2 regions of the Stenotrophomonas sp. DR822 genome follow, and region 1 is predicted to be linked to the other one. Evidence: riboswitches for the same ligand, from Rfam matches in the RefSeq annotation. Region 1 holds a riboswitch; the other holds the start of a gene.
What was found. Region 1 has a riboswitch for glycine ahead of gcvP (aminomethyl-transferring glycine dehydrogenase). Riboswitches for the same ligand answer to the same signal wherever they lie in the genome.
Positions count from the first base shown of each region.

Region 2: linked by a shared signal. The riboswitch ahead of K5K93_RS14895 (trimeric intracellular cation channel family protein) and the one ahead of gcvP (aminomethyl-transferring glycine dehydrogenase) in region 1 are both predicted to bind glycine.

Region 1 covers NZ_CP081826.1:3,927,834-3,938,441, forward strand. The annotation lists gene K5K93_RS17775 (catalase) at 1-752, opposite strand, end outside; gene K5K93_RS17780 (AraC family transcriptional regulator) at 871-1,593, shown strand; gene K5K93_RS17785 (amino acid permease) at 1,669-3,045, shown strand; gene K5K93_RS17790 (VOC family protein) at 3,148-3,558, shown strand; gene gcvP (aminomethyl-transferring glycine dehydrogenase) at 3,659-6,526, opposite strand; glycine riboswitch at 6,588-6,690, opposite strand; gene K5K93_RS17800 (multidrug effflux MFS transporter) at 6,990-8,216, shown strand; gene K5K93_RS17805 (siderophore-interacting protein) at 8,358-9,254, shown strand; gene K5K93_RS17810 (hypothetical protein) at 9,332-9,724, shown strand; gene K5K93_RS17815 (M2 family metallopeptidase) at 9,845-10,608, opposite strand, start outside.
Region 2 covers NZ_CP081826.1:3,241,840-3,252,447, reverse strand. The annotation lists gene K5K93_RS14910 (NAD(P)/FAD-dependent oxidoreductase) at 1-300, shown strand, start outside; gene K5K93_RS14905 (nuclear transport factor 2 family protein) at 368-793, opposite strand; gene K5K93_RS14900 (GIY-YIG nuclease family protein) at 866-1,123, opposite strand; glycine riboswitch at 1,164-1,253, shown strand; glycine riboswitch at 1,267-1,370, shown strand; gene K5K93_RS14895 (trimeric intracellular cation channel family protein) at 1,455-2,072, shown strand; gene K5K93_RS14890 (3-deoxy-7-phosphoheptulonate synthase) at 2,244-3,317, opposite strand; gene K5K93_RS14885 (hypothetical protein) at 3,570-3,830, opposite strand; gene K5K93_RS14880 (DUF6616 family protein) at 3,915-4,253, opposite strand; gene K5K93_RS14875 (DNA alkylation repair protein) at 4,330-5,067, opposite strand; gene K5K93_RS14870 (MarR family transcriptional regulator) at 5,064-5,564, opposite strand; gene K5K93_RS14865 (serine hydrolase domain-containing protein) at 5,743-6,906, shown strand; gene groL (chaperonin GroEL) at 7,118-8,767, opposite strand; gene K5K93_RS14855 (co-chaperone GroES) at 8,850-9,137, opposite strand; gene K5K93_RS14850 (endonuclease) at 9,490-10,608, shown strand, end outside.

The DNA of each region.
Region 1 (10,608 bases):
TGGAACTTGACGAAGGTGGAGTTCCCTTCTTCATCCAGCAGGCGGAAGCTGTGGATGCCGAAGCCTTCGATGGTGCGCAGCGAGCGCGGAATCGTGCGGTCGCTCATCGCCCACATGATCATGTGCATCGATTCGGGCATCAGCGAGACGAAATCCCAGAACGTGTCGTGTGCGCTGGCCGCCTGCGGGAAGGCGCGGTCCGGTTCCATCTTCACCGCATGGATCAGGTCGGGGAACTTGATCGCGTCCTGGATGAAGAACACCGGAATGTTGTTGCCGACCAGGTCCCAGTTGCCTTCCCCGGTGTAGAACTTCACCGCAAAGCCGCGCACGTCGCGCGGGGTGTCGACCGAGCCGGCGCCGCCGGCAACCGTGGAGAAGCGGGTGAACACCGGCGTCTTCACCCCGACCTCGGTGAGGATCTTCGCCCGGGTCACCTTGCCCAGCGACCGGGTCAGCTCGAAGAAGCCGTGGGCAGCCGAACCGCGCGCGTGGACGATGCGCTCGGGAATACGCTCGTGGTCGAAGTGGGTGATCTTCTCGCGCAGCAGGAAGTCTTCCAGCAGGGTGGGGCCACGCGGTCCCTGGCGCAGGGAGTTCTGGTTGTCGGCAACCGGAATGCCCTGGTTGCTGGTCAGTACCGGATGGGCGCCTCCTGCGAGCTGATGCAGTTCATCGCCCTGGCCGCGGCTGTCACGGTCAGCGGAGGTGGTGGCGGGAGCGCGCTTGCCGGTCGGCTTGCTGGCGGCCATGGAGGATCTCCTGGAGCGGGTAGGGGGCAGACCCCAGACAGTGGCGCCGCCGGCGTTAATGCACGGTCCCGTGGGAGTGAACGCGCAGACAAATCGGCGGCTCGGGTATGCTTGCCGCATGCGAGTCGAACCCGCCGACATCGAAGCCCTGTTCGACGCCATTCCGGACGTGCTGTTCTTCATGAAGGACCGCCAGGGCCGCTACACCTACGTCAACCAGACCATGCTGCGACGGCTGGGCCTGCGTGCGCGCAAGGACGTGATCGGACGCACCGCGGCCGAGATCTACCCCACCGGCCTGAGTGCGGACTATGTCGACCAGGACGCACGCGTGCTGTCCGGCGAGGTGATCGAGAACCTGATGGAGCTGCACCTGTTCGCCAACCGCGAACCGGGCTGGTGCCTGACCTGCAAACGCCCGCTGCTGGTGGACGGGCAGGTCGAGGGGCTGATCGGCATTTCCCGCGACCTTGGCCAGAAGGACAGCCTCGGGACCCAGTACGAGCAGCTTCGTCTGGCCTTGGCCCACCTCAATATGCACTACGCCGAGAACGTGCGGATGCAGACGCTGCTGGACATCACCGGATTCTCGCTGTCCAAGCTGGAGCGCAGCTTCCGCAAGGTGTTCCAGATGACGCCGCAGCAGGTGCTGACCCGGCTGCGGATCCAGATGGCCATGCACCTGCTGCATGGCAACGAGAGCATCGCCTGCATCGGCCAGGCCTGCGGTTTCAGCGACCAGAGCGCGTTCACCCGCAAGTTCAAGGCTGAAACCGGTTTCTCCCCGCGTGCCTACCGCGCCCGCATCGGCGGCAATGTCGGCGAGCCGGTACCGGCCTGAGTTTCCTGCTGCGCTGTGCCTATCCCCGCGGCGGCTGGACACGGTAAGGTGTCGCCCTTGTAGCCGCCGCCAGCCCTGCCGATGCCCGCCACCCCCGATACCACCGCTTCGCCCTCCCGCCTCGGCCATTCGCTCAAGCCACGCCAGCTGATCATGATGGGGCTGGGCAGCGCCATCGGCGCCGGCCTGTTCCTCGGCTCCGGCGTGGGCGTGCAGGCGGCTGGCCCGGCGGTGCTGGTGTCCTACCTGGTGGCCGGCGCGCTGGTGATCATCGTGATGAACGCGCTGGGGGAAATGGCTGCGGCCAAGCCGACCAGCGGTGCGTTCTCGGTGTATGCGGCCGATGCCATGGGCGCCACCGCCGGTGCCACCGTGGGCTGGCTGTGGTGGGTGCAGCTGGTCATCGTGATCGCCGCCGAGGCGGTGGGTGCGGCCGGGTTGCTGGCCACGGTCTGGCCGGTGGTGCCGGTACCGATGGCGGCATTGGCCTTCATGCTGTTCTTCACCGCGATCAACCTGCTCGGGGTGAAGAACTTCGGCGAGTTCGAATTCTGGTTCGCCATCCTCAAAGTGGCGGCGATCCTGGCCTTCATCGCCGTGGGCGTGGCGCTGCTGATGGGCTGGCTGCCGCAGGTGGCCTCGCCAGGCCTGAGCAACTTCACCGAGCACGGTGGCTTCGCACCGAAGGGACTGGCCGGCATCGGCGCGGCGCTGCTGGTGGTGGTGTTCGCCTTCGGTGGCACCGAAATCGTGGCCGTCGCTGCGGCGGAGACCGAAGACCCCGAGCGCAGCATCGCCCGTGCCATCCGCACCGTGGCCTGGCGCATCCTGGTGTTCTACATCGGTTCGCTGAGCGTGATCATCGCCGTGGTGCCGTGGACCAGCGAAGCGCTGAAGTCGCCGTTTGCCGCTGTTCTTGATGTCGCCAATATTCCGGGCGCGGCCACCGCCATCACCCTGATCGCGGTGATCGCCCTGCTGTCAGCGCTCAATGCCAACCTCTACGGCGCCTCGCGCATGATGTATTCGCTGGCGCAACGCCGCGAAGCACCGGCCGTGCTGGGCTGGACCGATCCGCGCCAGGTGCCGGTGATCGCGGTGCTGGCCAGCGTCCTGTTCGGCTTTGCCGCCACCATCATGGAACTGCTGTTCCCGGACAAGGTGTTGCCGGTGCTGCTGAACATCGTCGGCTCCACCTGCCTGCTGGTGTGGACGTTGTCGCTGGTCTCGCAACTGGTGCTGCGCCGTCGCGCCGACCGCCTGGGCACGCGCCTGCCGTTCCGCATGGCGGGCTTCCCGTGGCTGACTGTCTGTGCGCTGGCGATCCTGGCGCTGATCTTCGGCCTGTTGCTGAGTGAAGCGCATACGCGCCTGCAGTTCCTGTCCATGGTGGCGCTGACGGCGACCATCGCGGCCAGCAGCGCCATCGCCCGGCGCATGCGCGAGGCGTGATGGGGCCGCCGGGCATGGCCCGGCGCTACCACGGGGGCTGCACATCCGCCGTGCCATCCTGATCGGGTGGGCCATCACCGGCCCGACGAACGGGAGCACCGCATGCTGCGCAGCCGTCCCTTCCTGATGTTCACCGGCCAGGCCGAAGCGGCGCTGGCCGTGTATGCCGAAGCCTTCGCCGAATTCCGCCTGCTGGCCCTGCAGCGCCACCCGGACGGGGCGGGCGCGGGCGTGCCCGGGCAGGTTCGCCAGGCCATTTTCCTGCTCGGCGGCACCCACTACCTGTGCTTTGACAGCCTGGATATGCACGACTTCACCTTCACGCCCTCGATCTCGCTGTTCGTCGAGTGTTCCGGCGCCGAATCATTCGAGCGTGCCGCGCGCGTGCTGGGTGACGGCGGGCACTGGCTGATGCCGGTGGGCGAGCAGGATTTCAGCAGCCGCTACGGCTGGGTGCAGGACCGCTTCGGCGTGTCGTGGCAGTTGAGCCTGGGGCAGATGCCCGACCCGTGACGCGTTCTGCCGCTGCGCTCGCCGGGCATGGCCCGGCGCTACCGGAAAACAAGAACGGCCCGCTTGCGCGGGCCGTTCTCATTTCCGATGCCGCGATGGCTTACGCCTCGACTTCATCATCCTTGTAGGCATCGACCGGGATGCAGGCACACATCACGTTCTTGTCGCCGTACACGTTGTCGACGCGGGCGACCGGCGGCCAGTACTTCTGCAGCTTCAGGCTCGGCAGCGGGAAGGCGGCCAGCTCGCGGGGGTAGGCGTGGGTCCACTCGCTGGCGGTCACGGCCGTGGCCGTGTGCGGGGCGTTCTTCAGCGGGTTGTCCTCGCGGTCCAGGCGGCCGTCTTCGATCGCGGTGATCTCTTCGCGGATCTGGATCATCGCGTCGATGAAGCGGTCCAGCTCGTGCAGCGATTCGCTTTCGGTCGGTTCGACCATCAGCGTGCCGGCCACCGGGAAGCTCAGGGTGGGGGCATGGAAGCCGAAGTCGATCAGGCGCTTGGCCACGTCTTCGGCACCGATGCCGCTGGCCTTCTCCAGCGGACGCACGTCCAGGATGCACTCGTGCGCGACCAGGCCGTTGCGACCGGTGTACAGGGTCTTGAAGTGCGGGGCCAGGCGCTTGGCGATGTAGTTGGCGTTGAGCTGGGCGACCTGGGTGGCCTTGCGCAGGCCCTCGGTGCCCATCATCGCGATGTACATCCAGCTGATCGGCAGGATCGAGGCGCTGCCGAAGCTGGCGGCGCTGACCATGCCGACCGGACCGTTGTCACCCAGCTTGCCCGGCAGGAACGGGGCAAGGTGCGACTTGACCGCACACGGGCCAACGCCCGGGCCGCCGCCGCCGTGCGGGATGCAGAAGGTCTTGTGCAGGTTCAGGTGCGAAACGTCCGAACCCCACTTGCCCGGCTTGGCCACGCCGACCAGGGCGTTCATGTTGGCGCCGTCGGTGTACACCTGGCCGCCATGCTTGTGGATGATCTCGCAGATCTCCACCACCTCTTCCTCGAACACGCCGTGCGTGGACGGGTAGGTCATCATGATCGCGGCCAGGCGGTCGCTGTACTTCTCGGCATTGAGGCGGATGTCTTCAACGTCGACGTTGCCGTTGGCATCGGTCTTGGTGACCACGACCTTCATGCCGCACATCTGCGCCGAGGCCGGGTTGGTGCCATGCGCCGAATCCGGAATCAGGCAGATGTCACGGTGATCTTCGCCACGCGAGCGGTGGTAGGCGCGGATCGCCAGCAGGCCGGCGTACTCGCCCTGCGCACCGGAGTTTGGCTGCAGGCTGACGGCGTCGTAGCCGGTGCACTCGACCAGCATCGCTTCCAGCGAATCGATCAGTTCCTTGTAGCCCAGCGCCTGCTCGGCCGGCACCAGCGGGTGGATCTGCGAGAACTCCGGCCAGGTCACCGGGATCATTTCGGCGGTGGCGTTGAGCTTCATGGTGCACGAGCCCAGCGGGATCATCGTGCGGTCCATCGCCAGGTCCTTGTCGGCCAGCGAACGCAGGTAGCGCAGCAGTTCGTGCTCGCTGTGGTGGGTGTTGAACACCGGGTGGGTCAGGAACGCGGACTGGCGCAGCAGGCCGGCCGGCAGCGCATCGGCGGTGCTGGCATCGAGCGCGTCCACATCAACGGTGGCACCGAACAGCGCGCCTACGGCGACGATGTCGGCGCGGGTGGCGGTCTCGTCCAGGCTGATGCCGACCGAACTGCTGTCGATCGCACGCAGGTTGTAGCCGGCGGCACGGGCCTTGGCATGGATCGCGTCGGCGTCGACACCGGTGACGTGCAGCGTGTCGAAGAAGTCGGCACCGACCTGCACACCGGCAGTGCGCAGCGCGCTGGCCAGGATGGCGGCCAGGCGATGGGTGCGGCGGGCGATGCGGGTCAGGCCTTCCGGGCCGTGGTAGACGGCGTACATCGAGGCCATCACCGCCAGCAGCACCTGTGCGGTGCAGATGTTGGAGGTGGCCTTCTCGCGGCGGATGTGCTGTTCGCGGGTCTGCAGGGTCAGGCGGTAGGCCGGGTTGCCCTGTGCGTCGATCGAGACGCCGATCAGGCGGCCCGGCATCGAACGCTTGTAGGCGTCACGGCAGGCCATGAACGCCGCATGCGGGCCACCGAAGCCGAACGGCACGCCGAAACGCTGGCTGTTGCCGACCACGATGTCCGCACCCCATTCGCCCGGGGCGGCCAGCAGGGTCAGTGCCAGCAGGTCGGTGGCCACAGCCACCAGGCCGCCGCGCGCGTGCACGGCATCGACCAGCGCCTTGTAGTCGCCCACCTGGCCGAAGGTGTCCGGGTACTGCAGCAGCAGGCCGAAGGCTTCCGCTTCCAGCGCTTCGGCCGGGGTGCCCACGCGCAGCACGATGCCCATGGGTTCGGCGCGGGTGCGCAGCAGTTCCAGCGTCTGCGGGTGCACGGCGTCGTGCACGAAGAAGGTGTCCGACTTCGACTTGGCCGAGCGCTTGGCCAGGGTCATCGCTTCAGCGGCGGCCGTGGCTTCGTCCAGCAGCGAGGCGTTGGCGATTTCCATGCCGGTCAGGTCGGCACACAGGGTCTGGAAGTTGATCAGCGCTTCCATGCGGCCCTGCGAGATTTCCGCCTGGTACGGGGTGTAGGCGGTGTACCAGGCCGGGTTTTCCAGGATGTTGCGCAGGATCACGTTCGGCGTGTGGGTGCCGTAGTAGCCCTGGCCGATGAAGCTGCGCAGCACGGTGTTCTTGTCGGCGATCGCGCGGATCTTCGCCAGCGCCTGCACTTCGGTGATCGACTCCGGCAGCGCCAGCGGTGCCGGCGACTTGATCTTGGCCGGCACGATGGCATCGGTCATCGCATCCAGCGAGGCGTGGCCGATGACGCCGAGCATCTGCGCGATCTCGGCATCGTTGGGGCCGATGTGGCGCTCGACGAACGCCGAATGGTGCTCGAGCTCACGCAGGGAAGGGGTGTTCTGGGACATGGCGAAGGATCCGTCAGGAAAGGGCACACGCACGGGCACAAGCCGCCGGTCGGCGGTCTGCGGGCGCCCCTCTGTCCTTTTGCCTGAGAGTTTAAAAGCGCGGAAAACCGCAGCTTCGTGCCCCTTCGGCGCCGGATCGAACCGGTCTCTCCAGAGTTCTGTTACGGGTGGTATCGGGCCTGAGCGATTACGGGCGTTGCGCCTTCGGCAGCGGTGACCTGCTTCTCCCACCGTGTTGCCCGCCGATTATAGCTCGTTGCCGGCGCCTGACGGTGGCCCGGGCTGGCCTCACGGGGCTGAATGGCCGATGGTCCGGGCGTGCGTTCTGTGCATCCTTGCATGGCATCGCGCGCATTCCCCACCTATGATGGTGGGATTCTCGTATTCATCTGGCGCCGTCCCTGCTGCAGGGGATCGGCGCCCGCCGTGCGTGTCATGCATGGCCCTGCCGGACGCTTGCCCGATGACCGCCGCCGTTGCTCCTTCCACCCGCCGCATGGCCCTGTTGCTCGCTGGCCTGGCCATGTTCGGTCCGTTCTCGATCGACACCATCTTTCCCGCGTTTCCGCAGCTGGCCCAGCGCCTGGCGGTGGACGAGGTGGCGGTGCAGCAGACCATCAGCGTCTACCTGCTGTTCTACGGCCTGATGAGCCTGGCCCATGGCCCGCTGTCCGATGCGTGGGGGCGCAAGCGGGTGATCCTCGGCGGCCTGGTGATCTTCGTCGGCGCCTCGGTGGGCTGTGCGTTGTCTACCGACCTGACCACGCTGCTGGCGTTCCGCGCACTGCAGGGCCTGTCCGCCGGCGTGGGCATGATCGTCGGCCGCGCGGTGATCCGCGATCTGTACCACGGCCACGACGCGCAGCGGCTGATGAGCCAGGTGTCGATGCTGTTCGGTATCGCCCCGGCCATCGCGCCGATCATCGGTGGCTGGATCCTGCTCAGCGGTGCCGGCTGGCCGCTGATCTTCTGGTTCCTGGTGGTGTTCGCGCTGGTGCTGCTGGCGGCCACCGCGCGCTTCCTGCCGGAAACCCATCCGGTGCAGGCGCGGATCGCCCTGTCGCCACGCACGTTGCTGCGCGATTACGTGCGCATCGGCTTCAACCCGCGGTTCCTGCGCCTGGCCCTGGCCGGCAGCATCGGGTTCGGCGGCATCTTCCTGTACATCTCCTCGGCGCCGGCCATCGTGATGCAGCACCTGCATCTGGGTGAAGGTGGCTTTGCGTGGTTGTTCATTCCCACCATCGGCGGCATGACCACCGGTTCGTTCCTGTCCGGGCGCATGGCCGGGCACAGCACACCGACCCGGCAGGTCGCGCTCGGTTTCAGCCTGTGTGCGGTCTCTGCCGTGCTGAACATCGGCTACGTCACCCTGGCGCCGCAGTTCGCGCTGCCGTGGGCGGTGATGCCGATCTTCCTTGGCGGCATGGGCATGGCGCTGATCTTCCCGATCCTGGCGCTGGCGGTGCTGGACATGTATCCGCTGCAGCGCGGCCTGGCGTCGTCGCTGCAGGCGTTCGTGCAGCTGATGATCAGCACCGTGGTGGCCGGCGTGGTATCGCCGCTGCTGCACAACAACCCGCTGCACCTGGCACTGGGACAGGCGGGCTTCTTCGCGGCCGGCTTCGTGTTCTGGTACTGGGAGCACCAGCGCGAGCGCGCATCAGAGGCAGCCAGCACGGCGCATTGAGCGTCGTGCAGGGGTAGGGCGCGTCATCACGCGCGGATCCGTTGCGGCGCTGCGGCCAGGGATTAGGCTGGGGTTTCCAGCGAGCCGGTTCGTGGGTGCACGACAGCCAGCCATTCCGATGTCGTCGCATGAGGTACCCGCATGGCTGCGCAGCAGACCTACCGGATGTTCGAGGTGGCGCTGAAGGAGCGCCGCGTTCTTTCTCCTTCCCTGGACCGCATGGTGTTCACCGGCGCCGACGTGGCGCACATGAAGACCGAAGGCCCGGACCAGCGTATCAAGGTGTTTTTCCCTTTGCCCGGCCAGGACGCGCCGGACGTGCCCAGCGGCGAAGACTGGTATGACCGTTACCGGGCACTGCCCGATGAGGCGCGGCCGCCGATGCGCACCTTTACTCTCCGCCAGCTGCGTGCCGGCGAGTGCGAGGTCGACGTCGACTTCGTGCTGCATGGCCAGACCGGACCGGCCTCGCGCTGGGCCACGCATGCACGGCCGGGCGACCGCGTGGTGCTGCTGGCCCCCGATGCCGACTGTGCGGACAGCAGCGAGGGCTGGGAATGGAAGCCGCCAGCCGGGGTAGGCCAGGTGCTGCTGGTGGCCGATGAGACCGCGTTGCCGGCGGTGGCCGGCATCCTCGAGGAACTGGCCGGGCTGGCCGATCCGCCGCGCACGCTGGCCCTGCTGGAGATCGCCCAGGCCGGTGATGCGGTGCCATTGAAGGCCCCGGCTACGGCCGAACTGGTGTGGTTGCCACGCGGGGAGCAGGCCCATGGGCAGCGGTTGCTGCAGGCGGTGCAGGCGCGGCTGGCGGCGGCCGCGACCGTCGCCGGGGCTGCCGAACTGGACGACATCGACGTTGATGCGCAGATCCTGTGGGAGCAAGCGGACGCCAGCGCGGACGGCGCGCTGTATGCCTGGGTAGCGGGCGAGGCCGGCGCGGTGATGGCGATCCGCCGGCATCTGCTGAAAGACTGCGGCCTGGATCGCCGCGCGATCACCTTCATGGGGTACTGGCGGCAGGGGCGGGTACTGGACTGAGCCGCTACCGCATCGGCGTGAACCGGCATGCAGGGGGTGTGGGTTATCCTTGCGCCCCCGCAATGCAAGCCCCACTGATGTCGACCTCTTCCAAATCCCGCCGCGACCAGCGCCGTCGCCAGGAACAGCAGGCTGCCAACAAGGCCGCCGCCACTGCCTCGCCCGTCGAGCCGCACGCCGAGCTGCGCGACACGCAGCGCACGCTGCTGGCCGGCATCGTCCGCCGCGACGGCGAATGGGTGCTGGGCATGGATGGCCGCATCGCCGGCCAGAGCGAAAGTGCGGCCCAGGTGCTGGCGCTGATCATGCAGGCCGGTGAGCTGCACGAACGGCAGGGCACGCCCGTGCGCTTGATTTACTCGGATGCGCTGCGCGATGCGGCGCAGGCCGAAGCCAACGAGAAGGGGCAGACCTTCGAGGAATTCAAGGCCGCACTGGCTGCGCAGCTGGCGGCGAAGAAGAGCAACTGATCCTCATTGCGGTAGCGCCGGGCCATGCCTGGTGGCTTTTCATTACGCCGCTGCGCTCGCCGGGCACGGCCCGGCGCTACCGAAAGGGAAAGGGCGGATCCTCGCGGATCCGCCCTTTTTTCATTTCGCTGCCGGTGCCGCGCTGGCCTGCCAACCGCACATCTGGCCTTCGTTCTGCTGCTTCAACCAGGCATTGACCGGGCTGAAGTACTCGATCATCGGGCCGGCATCGAGCTTGTCCGAGCCGGTCAGTTCCTTCAGCGTGGCCTGCCACGGCTGGCTGGCACCCTTGCTCAGCATCGCCCAGTATTTCTGGCCGGCTTCCTTGTTGCCGTAGAAGGTGCACTCGTGCAGCGGGCCCTTGAAGCCGGCGGCATCGCACAGGCCCTTGTAGAACTGGAACTGCAGGATGCGCGCCAGGAAGTAGCGGGTATACGGGGTGTTGCCCGGCACGTGGTACTTGGCACCCGGGTCGAAGAATTCCTCGCCACGGGCGCTGGCCGGGGCCACGCCCTGGTACTTGGCCTTCAGGTCCCACCATGCCTTGTTGTAGTTGTCCGGGGTGATCGAACCATCGAACACGCCCCAGCGCCAGCGGTCGATCATCAGGCCGAACGGCAGGAACGACACGCCCGACAGCGCCATGCGCATCTGGTTGTTGATGACCGCTTCGCGGCTCTCGGTCGGCGCGTCGACCAGCCCGATCGAGCTGAGGTACTTCGGCGTCATCGCCAGCACGATGGTGTCGCCGATCGCTTCATGGAAGCCATCGTTGGCGCCGCCCTGGAACAGCGGCGGCAGCGGGTTGTAGGCCAGGTCGTAATAGATGTGGCCCAGCTCGTGGTAGATGGTGGTGAAGTTCTCTTCGTTGGGCTTGATGCACA
Region 2 (10,608 bases), 690 kb from region 1:
GTGGCGGACGTGATCCGCGCGCGCCTGCATGGCAAGGCAGCACCCGGGCCGTTCAAGTACGCCGACTTCGGCAACCTGGCCACCATCGGCCGCATGGCCGCGATCGTGCACCTGGGCAAGTTGCAGCTGTCCGGCGTGCTGGCCTGGTGGTTCTGGCTGGCCGCGCACGTGTTCTTCCTGATCGGGTTCCGCAACCGCGTCGTGGTGCTGTTGAACTGGGCGGTGGCGTACTGGAGCTACCAGCGCAGCGCGCGGATCATCTTCGGCGATGACCGCGAAGACCGGCGGCCGAAGCGGTAGGGTCCACACCATGCGTGGATGAATTTCTGTGCAGGTTGCATGGAGCGCAGCCACGCATGGCGTGGCTCTACTTCGGCTTCGGGTACCACAGCGCGTTGACGATGACCCAGCGCTGCTCGAAGCGGCCCATGTGGAAGTAGTCGACGAACCACGGGGTTTCCAGCCGCACCGATGCGACGTTGCCGGTCACGTCCAACACCGTGCAGCGGCGATCCCATTGATCCTTCGGGGTCTTCAACGCGCCCTGCTTGGTCAACGCAACCAGCTCTTCCTTCGACATCCGGCGCAGGCCCAGGCGCTCGTCCGGTGTATCACCGAGCACCGCACGTTTGGCCAGGTCCGGATGCAGGGAACGGGCGACGCGCTGCGGGTCGGCCTCCAGCTGGCCATCCACGTAGTCGTGGCAGGTGGCTTCGATGGCTGCGATCGTGGCGGCGTCGGCGACAGGGCTTGTCGCCGCAGCGACAGCGAACAACAGGGCAAGCGTGGACATCCGGGTCTCCAGCGCTGAGGGCTGGGCGATCATGGCATGGCCGGATGCGCCCGATCTACGCATGCCGTGGATCTACTGCAACAGCCAGGCCAGCTTGCGTTCGCGCGGCTGCCGCTTGAGCTCCCATTCGGCACGTGAGGCCGCTGCCCGGTCTGGGTACTCACGCACCGCCAGGACCCGCAGTGGCGGCCGCGACCGGGTGTAGCGGGCCCCCTTGCCGGCCTGGTGGGCAGCAAAGCGGGCCGGCACGTCGGTGCTGATGCCGGCGTAATAGCTGCCGTCGCGGCATTCGAGCAGGTACAGGAACCACGGGCGGGAAGGCGAAACCATGGCCGGATTATGCCGTGCTGCACTGCAGCGGATATACTGCCGCCCGAATGCAGGAGAGAGGCGCCGCGCTGGCGCCCGCCGAAGGCGCAGGCTCCCATGATCGCTCAGGCCGGTGGGCTGGAATCCCACCAACCATGCATTCGACTCGCCGAGCTGGAGAGAGGTCACCGGGCACGCCCGGGACGATCCGCCGAAGGGGCACGCGGCTCACGCCGCTGAACTCTCAGGCAAAAGGACAGCGGGAGCGGCACCGGTCATCGTCATCCCGTCATTGCGCAGGCAGTGGCGGTATGTGCGCATGGCCGGCCCCACCGCGCCCGGAGCCTGTCCCATGCTGCTGTCCATCATCTACCTGATCGCCATTTCCGCCGAAGCCATGACCGGTGCCCTGTCTGCCGGCCGCCGCCGCATGGACCTGTTCGGCGTGGTCATGATCGCCTGTGTCACCGCCCTCGGCGGCGGCTCGCTGCGCGACATCCTGCTTGGCCACTATCCGCTGGGCTGGGTGAAACACCCCGAGTACCTCGGCTTCACCGTGTGCGCGGCGCTGATCGCCACCTGGGTGGCGCGCTGGATGCACCACTTCCGCCGTACCTTCCTGGTGCTCGATGGCCTGGGCCTGATCGCCTTCACCCTGATCGGCTGCTCGATCGCGCGCGAGGCCGGCCATGCACTGCCGATCGTGCTGATCGCCGGCATGCTCACCGGCGCGTTCGGCGGCGTGCTGCGCGACATCCTCTGCAACGAGGTGCCGTTGATCTTCCAGAAGGAGCTGTACGCGATCATCTCGCTGCTGACCGGTGCGGTGTATCTGCTGTTGCTGCACTGGGGCGTGGCCGATGCCACGGCGATCCTGTGCTGCCTGGGCGGTGGTTTCGCCGTGCGTCTGCTGGCCATCCACTACCGCTGGGAAATGCCGAAGTTCGTGTACCACGACGAAGTGCATTGAGCGCTGACGTTCGCCGGGTTTCACACCACCCCGGCGATGTACCTGGCGCTGGCAAGAGTGCGCAGCGCCAGGCGCATCGCCGGTGCAGACGGGCCGGTCTCCAACTCCGACCGGCCCTGATCGCGGCCGCACCCCCGCAGGCGCTGGCCGCCATCCACACACGTGCCGCACTCAAGCGGCTTCGGACACCTTCACCTCACGGCGGGCGCGCACGGCAGCGGCAAGCCGCTCCAGCACCTGCACGGTGGTGTCCCAATCAATGCAGCCATCGGTGATGCTCTGGCCGTAGACCAGCGGCTGGCCTTCCACCAGCTCCTGGCGACCGCCGACCAGGTGGCTTTCGACCATCACACCGACGATGCGCTGCTCGCCGTCTTCCAGCTGGGTGGCGATGTCTTCGATCACCTTCGGCTGGTTTTCGTGGTTCTTCAGGCTGTTGGCGTGGCTGGCATCGATCATCAGGCGCGTCGGCAGCTTGGCCTTGGCCAGCGCCTGGCAGGCATCGGCCACGCTGGCCGCATCGTAGTTCGGCTGCTTGCCACCACGCAGGATCACATGGCAGTCGGGGTTGCCGGTGGTGGAGACGATGGCGGTGCCGCCCTGCTTGGTGACCGACAGGAAGTGATGCGGATTGGAGGCCGCGCCCACGGCATCAGCGGCGATCTTGACGTTGCCGTCCGTGCCGTTCTTGAAGCCGACCGGGCACGACAGCCCCGACGCAAGCTCGCGATGCACCTGGCTTTCGGTGGTGCGTGCACCGATCGCGCCCCATGCCACCAGGTCGGCGATGTACTGCGGCGAGATCACGTCGAGGAACTCGACGCCGGCCGGCAGGCCGAGCTTGTTGATGTCGCGCAGCAGGCCACGGGCGATGCGCAGGCCCTTGTCGATCTTGAAGCTGCCGTCCAGGTCCGGATCGTTGATCAGGCCCTTCCAGCCCACCGTGGTGCGCGGCTTCTCGAAGTACACGCGCATGACGATTTCCAGCTCGCCGGCCAGCGCATCGCGCATCGGCTTCAGGCGCTGTGCGTACTCGATGGCGGCTTTCGGGTCGTGGATCGAGCACGGCCCGACCACCACCGCCAGGCGGTCGTCGCGGCCGTGCAGGATCTGGTGCAGGGCGGCGCGCGAAGCGCTGACGGTGTCGGAGGCTTCGTCATCGCAGGGCAGCATCGCCAGCAGCTGGGCAGGCGGTGTCAGCGGTTCGATGGTGCGGATACGCAGGTCGTCGGTGTGCGGGGGCATGGTGAGGGGTCTCTACGGAAGGTGGGGGTCCGCAGCGTGGCGACATGAAAAAAGCCGCCAGGTTCGCTGGCGGCTTTCGGGAATGCGTCTGAAGCTTTCTTCAGGGTGAGCGCAATCCTTCCTCCGCCGGGGGCTTCGGAAAGTAATACCAATAAAAGCTGGCGTGGGTTGCGTTCATGGGATCTATTGATAACACAGGGTTTTGGCGGGTGCCAACTGTTTCATCCGCAACTGCGGGCGCGGTTCAGCGGACTATCGGCTGCCATGCACTTCCACATCCAGCAGCAGCGTCTCGTGGATGTCGACCCAACGCTCCACCACGCGGTCCAGTTCCTGCCTGGCCTCATCAAGCTGTTCGGGGTTGAGCATGGACCTGGCCGTATACAGATCGGACACCAGCTGCCGCAGGGTGGCTTCCTGGATGGCCACCACCGGCCCTTCCAGGCCGGGTACCTGCAGCGCTGGACTGCTGCCCAGCGCTCCGTACAACGTCACCTGGATCTTGCTCTGCATGCTCGACTTCCCTGCGGATGGATGCGGCCGAGCGCCATCTTTACCTGGAATGGATGACACGCGCATGTGCCACCGCAGGCCGCGTTACAGCGCTGCAAGATCCGCAAGGTGCTGGGCCATCGCATCCACCGCGCCCACGGCATTGGTGGTGGCGAAGTAGTCATGCCAGCCAGTGGCACTGATGGCGGCCACCAGGGCATCGGCATCTGCACGGCTGCCGCACCTCCAGACCGCGTAGTACTGCTCGGTGCTGGCATATGACACGTCGCTGGCCACGCGGCCCATCGCCAACGGTGCGATGCGTGCGGGATCCAATTGCTGCATGCCGGCGCCGATGCGGGTGAAGAAGGCGTTCCGCTGTTCCGCGCACAGCGCTTTCCAGGCCGGCGTCGCCGCGTACAGCTCGATGAGGAGGTGGGACATGTGGTCTTCCTTGAGGGTCGTGGGAGTGCCGGCCAGCGGCCGGCACTACCGGGAAACGTGGGTGAACGGTACGGCGCTACAGCGAGCGCAGCGCGCGCTTGCGGATGTACCTATTGGCTGCGCTGTCGTGCGTTGACTGCCACCGCGTGCACACATCGCGCACCCATCCAGGCTGGCTCTTGCCGGCGTCGTTCAGCCAGTTGCCGACCGAGTCCTGCACGTAGCGCTCGGGATCGTCAGCGAGCGCCTCCAGCAGGGGCAACGCGTGCTCGGGTTGCTGCTTGAACAACACAACGTGCGTGGCCCATACACCGCGGGGGCGAAGCGCCTCACAGGCAAAGCGGCGCAGACGGGGCGAGCGCTGCTGCGTCCAGGGGTGCAGCAGGGCAAGCGCTTCCAGCGGCTCGGCGACGATATCGCTACGCAGGGCCAACCATGCCCATTCCCGCACACCGAAGTGCGGATCATCTGCCAGCGGACGCATCGCCTGCAGCTTGTCGGCCAATGCCGTCCGCACGTCGCCGCCGATCAGATAACAGGCCCATCCGCGCACGGTGTCGGAGGGATGCGCCTGCCAGCAGTGCACGTCCCCCTGCCCCGCCTCGCGCAGCACCGCTGCGGCCAATGCCATGCGCTGGGTGATTCCCTTGCCTGCAGCGGCGCGCATGCGCTGCGTGGATGCCTGGGGCAAGGTCGGTGCCACCGCCTGCAGCAGTGCGGCGAAATCCACTGCGAGGCACTCGGCCAGGTGCGTGCTGGATACGCTGCCCGCATTGAGTGCCTGCAGGCGTGCCGTGCCGATGGTGCCGCTCATGTGCCTGTTTCCTGGCCTGCGTCGGTGTGTCGCCAGACTTTTTCCAGCAGCAGCGACAACTGCACCTGTTCACCGGAATCAAGGCCGTTGAACAGTCCACCGATCCATTGGGTGTGCTGGTCGAACAGATCGTCAGCCAGGCGCTTGCCGCGCGCGGTCAGCACGATCTGCAGACGGCGGCCGTCCTCGGCGTCACTGCGCCGCTGCAGCAGGCCGTCACGCTGCAGACCATCAAGCAGTCCGCTGATGGTGGCGCGGGTGACGCCGGCACGCTCGGCCAACGTATGCGGTGGCAAGGTGCCACCAGCGCCGTGCAGGAGGAACAGCACCACGAAGCGGCCTTCGCTGAGGCCGTGCGGCGCCAACCGTGCGGCGCAGTCGCGGTCGATGGCGGTGGACAGCGAAAGCAGCTGGAAGCACAGACGAAGCTGGGCCAGGTGGGGATCGCCGCGACGGCCAGCCTCCTGGAGGAGAGCCGTGTGTTTTGCTTCAAGCATCCATCATATCCATGATGATTAGGCGCCATATTATATTCACGATCCCGCAGGGCGCAAGCCCGGACCGGGTTGCCGCAGGGCATGACGCGGCGCCGCCCCAGGGCCTGGCTACGGTCGACCGGCGCCGGCAGCCAAAGCTGCGGTAGCATCGCGCCACGTCCCGCCAGGAGTTCCACGCATGTGCCGTGTCGTCCTGTTGTTGCTGACGCTGTTGCCGATCGCCGTAGTCGCCGCGCCCCCTCCGCTGCCCTCGCCAGCCCGCATTGATGCCCAGGCGCGACGGCTGATGCAGGCCGCACACGCACGTGGCATGGCGCTGGCGGTGATCGACGCTGGCAAGGTGGTGCACGTGGCCGCCTATGGCGAGCGCAACGCCGCCGGCGAACCGCTGCGTACCGACACCGTGATGTACGCCGCTTCGTTGACCAAGATGGCCTTTGGCCACCTGGTCGCGCAGCTGGCACAGGACCAGGTGATCGCGCTGGACGCCGGCATTGCCACGTATCTGGACAAGCCGTTGCCGGACTACCCCGTCGATACGAAGCACTACGCCGATTACAGCGTATTGGCCGGCGACGAACGCTGGCGCCGGCTCACCCCGCGCCTGCTGCTCAATCATGGCAGCGGCTTTGCCAACTTCGCGTTTCTGGAACCGGATGGCAGGCTGCAATTCCATTTCGATCCGGGCAGCCGCTACGGCTATTCCGGCGAAGGCTTGATCCTGCTGCAGTTCGTGCTCGAACGGGGGCGCCTTGGCCAGGACATCGGCGCGCTGATGCAGCGGCGCGTGTTTGATCGCTTCGGCATGCCCCGCACCAGCATGATGTGGCGCGGGGATTTCGCCGCCAACCTGGCCGACGGCTGGACCGCCGATGGCACGCCCGAGCCGCATGACGAGCGCAGCCGGGTGCGGGCTGCCGGCTCGATGGATACCACCATCGCCGACATGGCCAACTTCGCAGCGGGCTATGTGCGCGGCGAAGGCCTTTCAGCGGCGATGCGGCAGGAGCTGGTACGTCCGCAGTTGCCGATCACCACGGCCAGCCAGTTTCCGACCCTGCAGGCGGAACTGCCGGTAGCGGAGCGGCGCAGGGACCTGGCAGCCGGCCTGGGCGTGGTCACCTTCCGCGGACCGCAGGGGCCCGGCTTCTACAAGGGCGGCCACGATGACGCGGTGGGCAACACCCTGGTGTGCATCGAGCAGGGCCAGCGCTGCGTGGTGATGCTGGGCAACGATGTCCGCGCCGAGGCGGCGTTTCCGGCGCTGGTGGCGTTCGTGCTGGGCGATACCGGAGTGCCGTGGGACTGGGAGTACGGCACGCAGAAGGTGTTCGTGCGCTGACGCCATCCACGCATGGCGTGGATCTACTGGCATGGACCGATGGGCATGGACCGATGGGCATGGATTCATGGGCATGGCCCCATGGGCATGGATTCATTGGCATGGACACATGGGTATGGATACACGGGTATGGACCCATTGGCGGCAACACGCCACCCACAAAAAACCCCGCCTTGCGGCGGGGTTTTTCATTGCAGCAGTGCAGCGGGACTTAGAAGTCCATGCCGCCCATGCCACCCATGCCGCCCATGCCACCAGCGCCACCCATGGCCGGCTCGTCCTTCTTCGGAGCTTCGGCAACCATGGCTTCGGTGGTGATCATCAGGCCAGCGATCGAGGCTGCGTTCTGCAGCGCCGAACGGGTCACCTTGGTCGGGTCCAGGATGCCGAACTGCAGCATGTCACCGAACTCGCCGGTAGCGGCGTTGTAGCCGAAGCTGCCGGTGCCTTCCTTGACCTTGTTGACGATGACCGACGGCTCTTCACCGGCATTGGCAACGATTTCGCGCAGCGGGGCTTCCATCGCGCGCAGGGCGATCTGGATGCCGTGGTTCTGGTCTTCGTTGCCACCCTTCAGGCCAGCCAGTGCGGAGACCGCACGGACCAGGGCAACGCCGCCGCCCGGGACCACGCCTTCTTCAACGGCCGCACGGGTCGCGTGCAGGGCGTCGTCGACGCGATCCTTCTTTTCCTTCATTTCGATTTCGGTCGACGCGCCGACCTTGATCACTGCAACGCCACCGGCCAGCTTGGCCACGCGCTCCTGCAGCTTCTCGCGGTCGTAGTCCGAGGAGGTGTCTTCGATCTGGGTCTTGATCTGCGCAACGCGCGAATCGACCGCAGCCTTGTCACCCACGCCATCGATGATGGTGGTGTTTTCCTTGGAGACCTGCACCTTCTTGGCGCGGCCCAGGTCCTTGATGGTGGCCTTCTCCAGCGACAGGCCGACTTCCTCGGAGATCACGGTGCCGCCGGTCAGCACGGCCATGTCTTCCAGCATCGCCTTGCGACGGTCGCCGAAGCCCGGCGCCTTGACGGCCACGACCTTGACGATGCCGCGGATGGTGTTGACCACCAGGGTCGCCAGCGCTTCGCCTTCGACTTCCTCGGCAACGATCAGCAGCGGCTTGCCAGCCTTGGCGACGCCTTCCAGCACCGGCAGCAGGTCACGGACGTTGGAGATCTTCTTGTCGTGCAGCAGGATGTACGGGTCATCCAGGTCAGCGGTCTGCGACTGCTGGTTGTTGATGAAGTACGGGGACAGGTAGCCGCGGTCGAACTGCATGCCCTTGACCACGTCCAGCTCGTTGTCCAGGCCCGAGCCTTCTTCAACGGTGATCACGCCTTCCTTGCCGACTTCCTTCATCGCGTTGGCGATGATCTGGCCGATCGACTCGTCCGAGTTGGCCGAGATCGTGCCGACCTGGGCAATGGCCTTGTCGTCAGCGGTCGGCTTGGAGATGTTCTTCAGCTCGGCGACGGCGGCCACCACGGCCTTGTCGATACCGCGCTTGAGGTCCATCGGGTTCATGCCGGCAGCAACAGCCTTGGCGCCTTCGCGGATCAGGGCCTGGGCCAGCACGGTGGCGGTGGTGGTGCCGTCGCCGGCGTCGTCGTTGGTACGCGAGGCGACTTCCTTCACCATCTGCGCGCCCATGTTCTCGAACTTGTCAGCCAGTTCGATTTCCTTGGCGACGGACACGCCGTCCTTGGTGATGGTCGGGGCGCCGAAGCTCTTCTCGAGCACGACGTTGCGGCCCTTCGGGCCCAGGGTGGCCTTGACGGCATTGGCGAGAACGTTGACGCCGCGCACCATGCGCGAACGGGCGTCTTCACCGAAACGAATATCCTTGGCAGCCATTGCGTTTACCTCATTGGTAGCGCCGGGCCATGCCCGGCGGCTGGGTGTTGGAATCAGGGGATGAAGCAGGTCGCGCCGACGCTCAGCCGATGACGGCGAGCACGTCGTCTTCGCGCAGGACCTTGTACTCGACGCCTTCGCTCTTGTACGAGCTGCCGGCGTACTGGCCGTAGATGACCTTGTCACCGACCTTCAGCGACGGAGCGCGCACGTTGCCGTTGTCCAGCGGCTTGCCCGGGCCCACGGCCACGACTTCACCCTTGGTGGACTTTTCCTTGGCGGAGTCCGGGATCAGGATGCCACCGGCGGAAACTTCGTCGGCTTCGATCGGCTTGACCACAACGCGGTCGTGCAGCGGCTTGATGCTCATGTGGGACCTCTTAAGTTATTGATTGGTCTGAAAAAGTCCGGCGATGTTAGCACTCACACCAGGCGACTGCCAGCAACGCGCGTGAAAAAGCCCGACAGGTCGGGAGCACGACAGAGATGGAGACCTCCGGAGCCCTTTCAAGGCCCGCCCCCGAAATTTTTCCCGGCGGACCGGCGGCACACCATCCCTGCGCGGACGCCTTTATAGGGATGCGTCGCGGCAAGCCAAGGGGGAATTGGCCACCATTTGGTGACCGCCGTCGCACTGTCAGATATCTGGCGTTCATTTACGACAAAGTGTCACCGGATCGGCTTTAGGGTGGCCCGGCATTCCCAATCACAAGGAGTAGTCGATGCGATTGCTGTCCCCGCTCGCCGCCGCCTGCCTGCTGGCCCTGGCTGCAGCGCCGGCCCAGGCCGAGGTCTTCATCAACGAACTGCACTACGACGACAGCACCGCTGCCGGTGACGTCGGCGAAGCCATCGAAGTGGTCGCCACCGCCGGCGAGGACCTGTCCGGCTACCGCCTGTACCTCTACAACGGCAGCAACCCGTCGGCCGCCACGGTCTACGCCAACAACGCGGTGCCGGCCGGAACCGCGGCCAGCTGCGGCAGCGCCACCCTGGCGGTGGTCACCTACCCCAGCAACGGCCTGCAGAACGGTGCCAACGACGGCATCGCCCTGGTCGACGCCAGCGGCAAGGTGGTCCAGTTCCTCAGCTACGAGGGCGCGATCACCGCTTCCGGTGGCCCCGCCGCCGGCATGACCAGCCAGAACATTCCGGTTGCCGAAACCAACAGCACCGCAGCGGGCACCTCGCTGCAGCTGACCGGCAGCGGCAGCCAGTACGCGCACTTCACCTGGGCCGAATCGGCCAGGCAGACCTTCGGCAGCTGCAACAACAACCAGACCTTCAGCGGCGGCGGCACCCCGGGACCGAACACGCCGCCGTCGGTGTCCACCACCACGCCCGCACAGGGCAGCAGCACCTTCCCTGCCGCCGCCGACCTGGAAGTGGTGTTCAGCGAGACGGTCAACCTCGCCAGCGGCGCCTTCGCACTGACCTGCGGCACTTCGGGCAGCGTGCCGCTGACCTGGCCGGCCAGCGGCAAGAGCGTGAAGCTGTCGACCAACACCGCGCTGGTCGCCGGTGAAGCCTGCCGCTTCGACATCCGTGCCGCACGCATCACCGATGCGCAGGGTGCCCGCCCGGCGACCGACAGCCGCATCGCCTTCACCGTGGCCACCACCACCGGCAATCCGGACCCGGGCAATCCCGGCGGACCGGCCGGTTACTACTCGAAGGTCAACACCAGCAGCCCCAGCCAGCTGCGCTGCTCGCTGCACGCCACCATCAAGGGCCACACCGCGTACCCGTACAGTGGCTCGGGCACCAGCACCTGGACCATCCTGGAGATCGCCGACGAAGATCCGAACAACAGCGGCCGGATCCTCGATGCCTACCGCAAC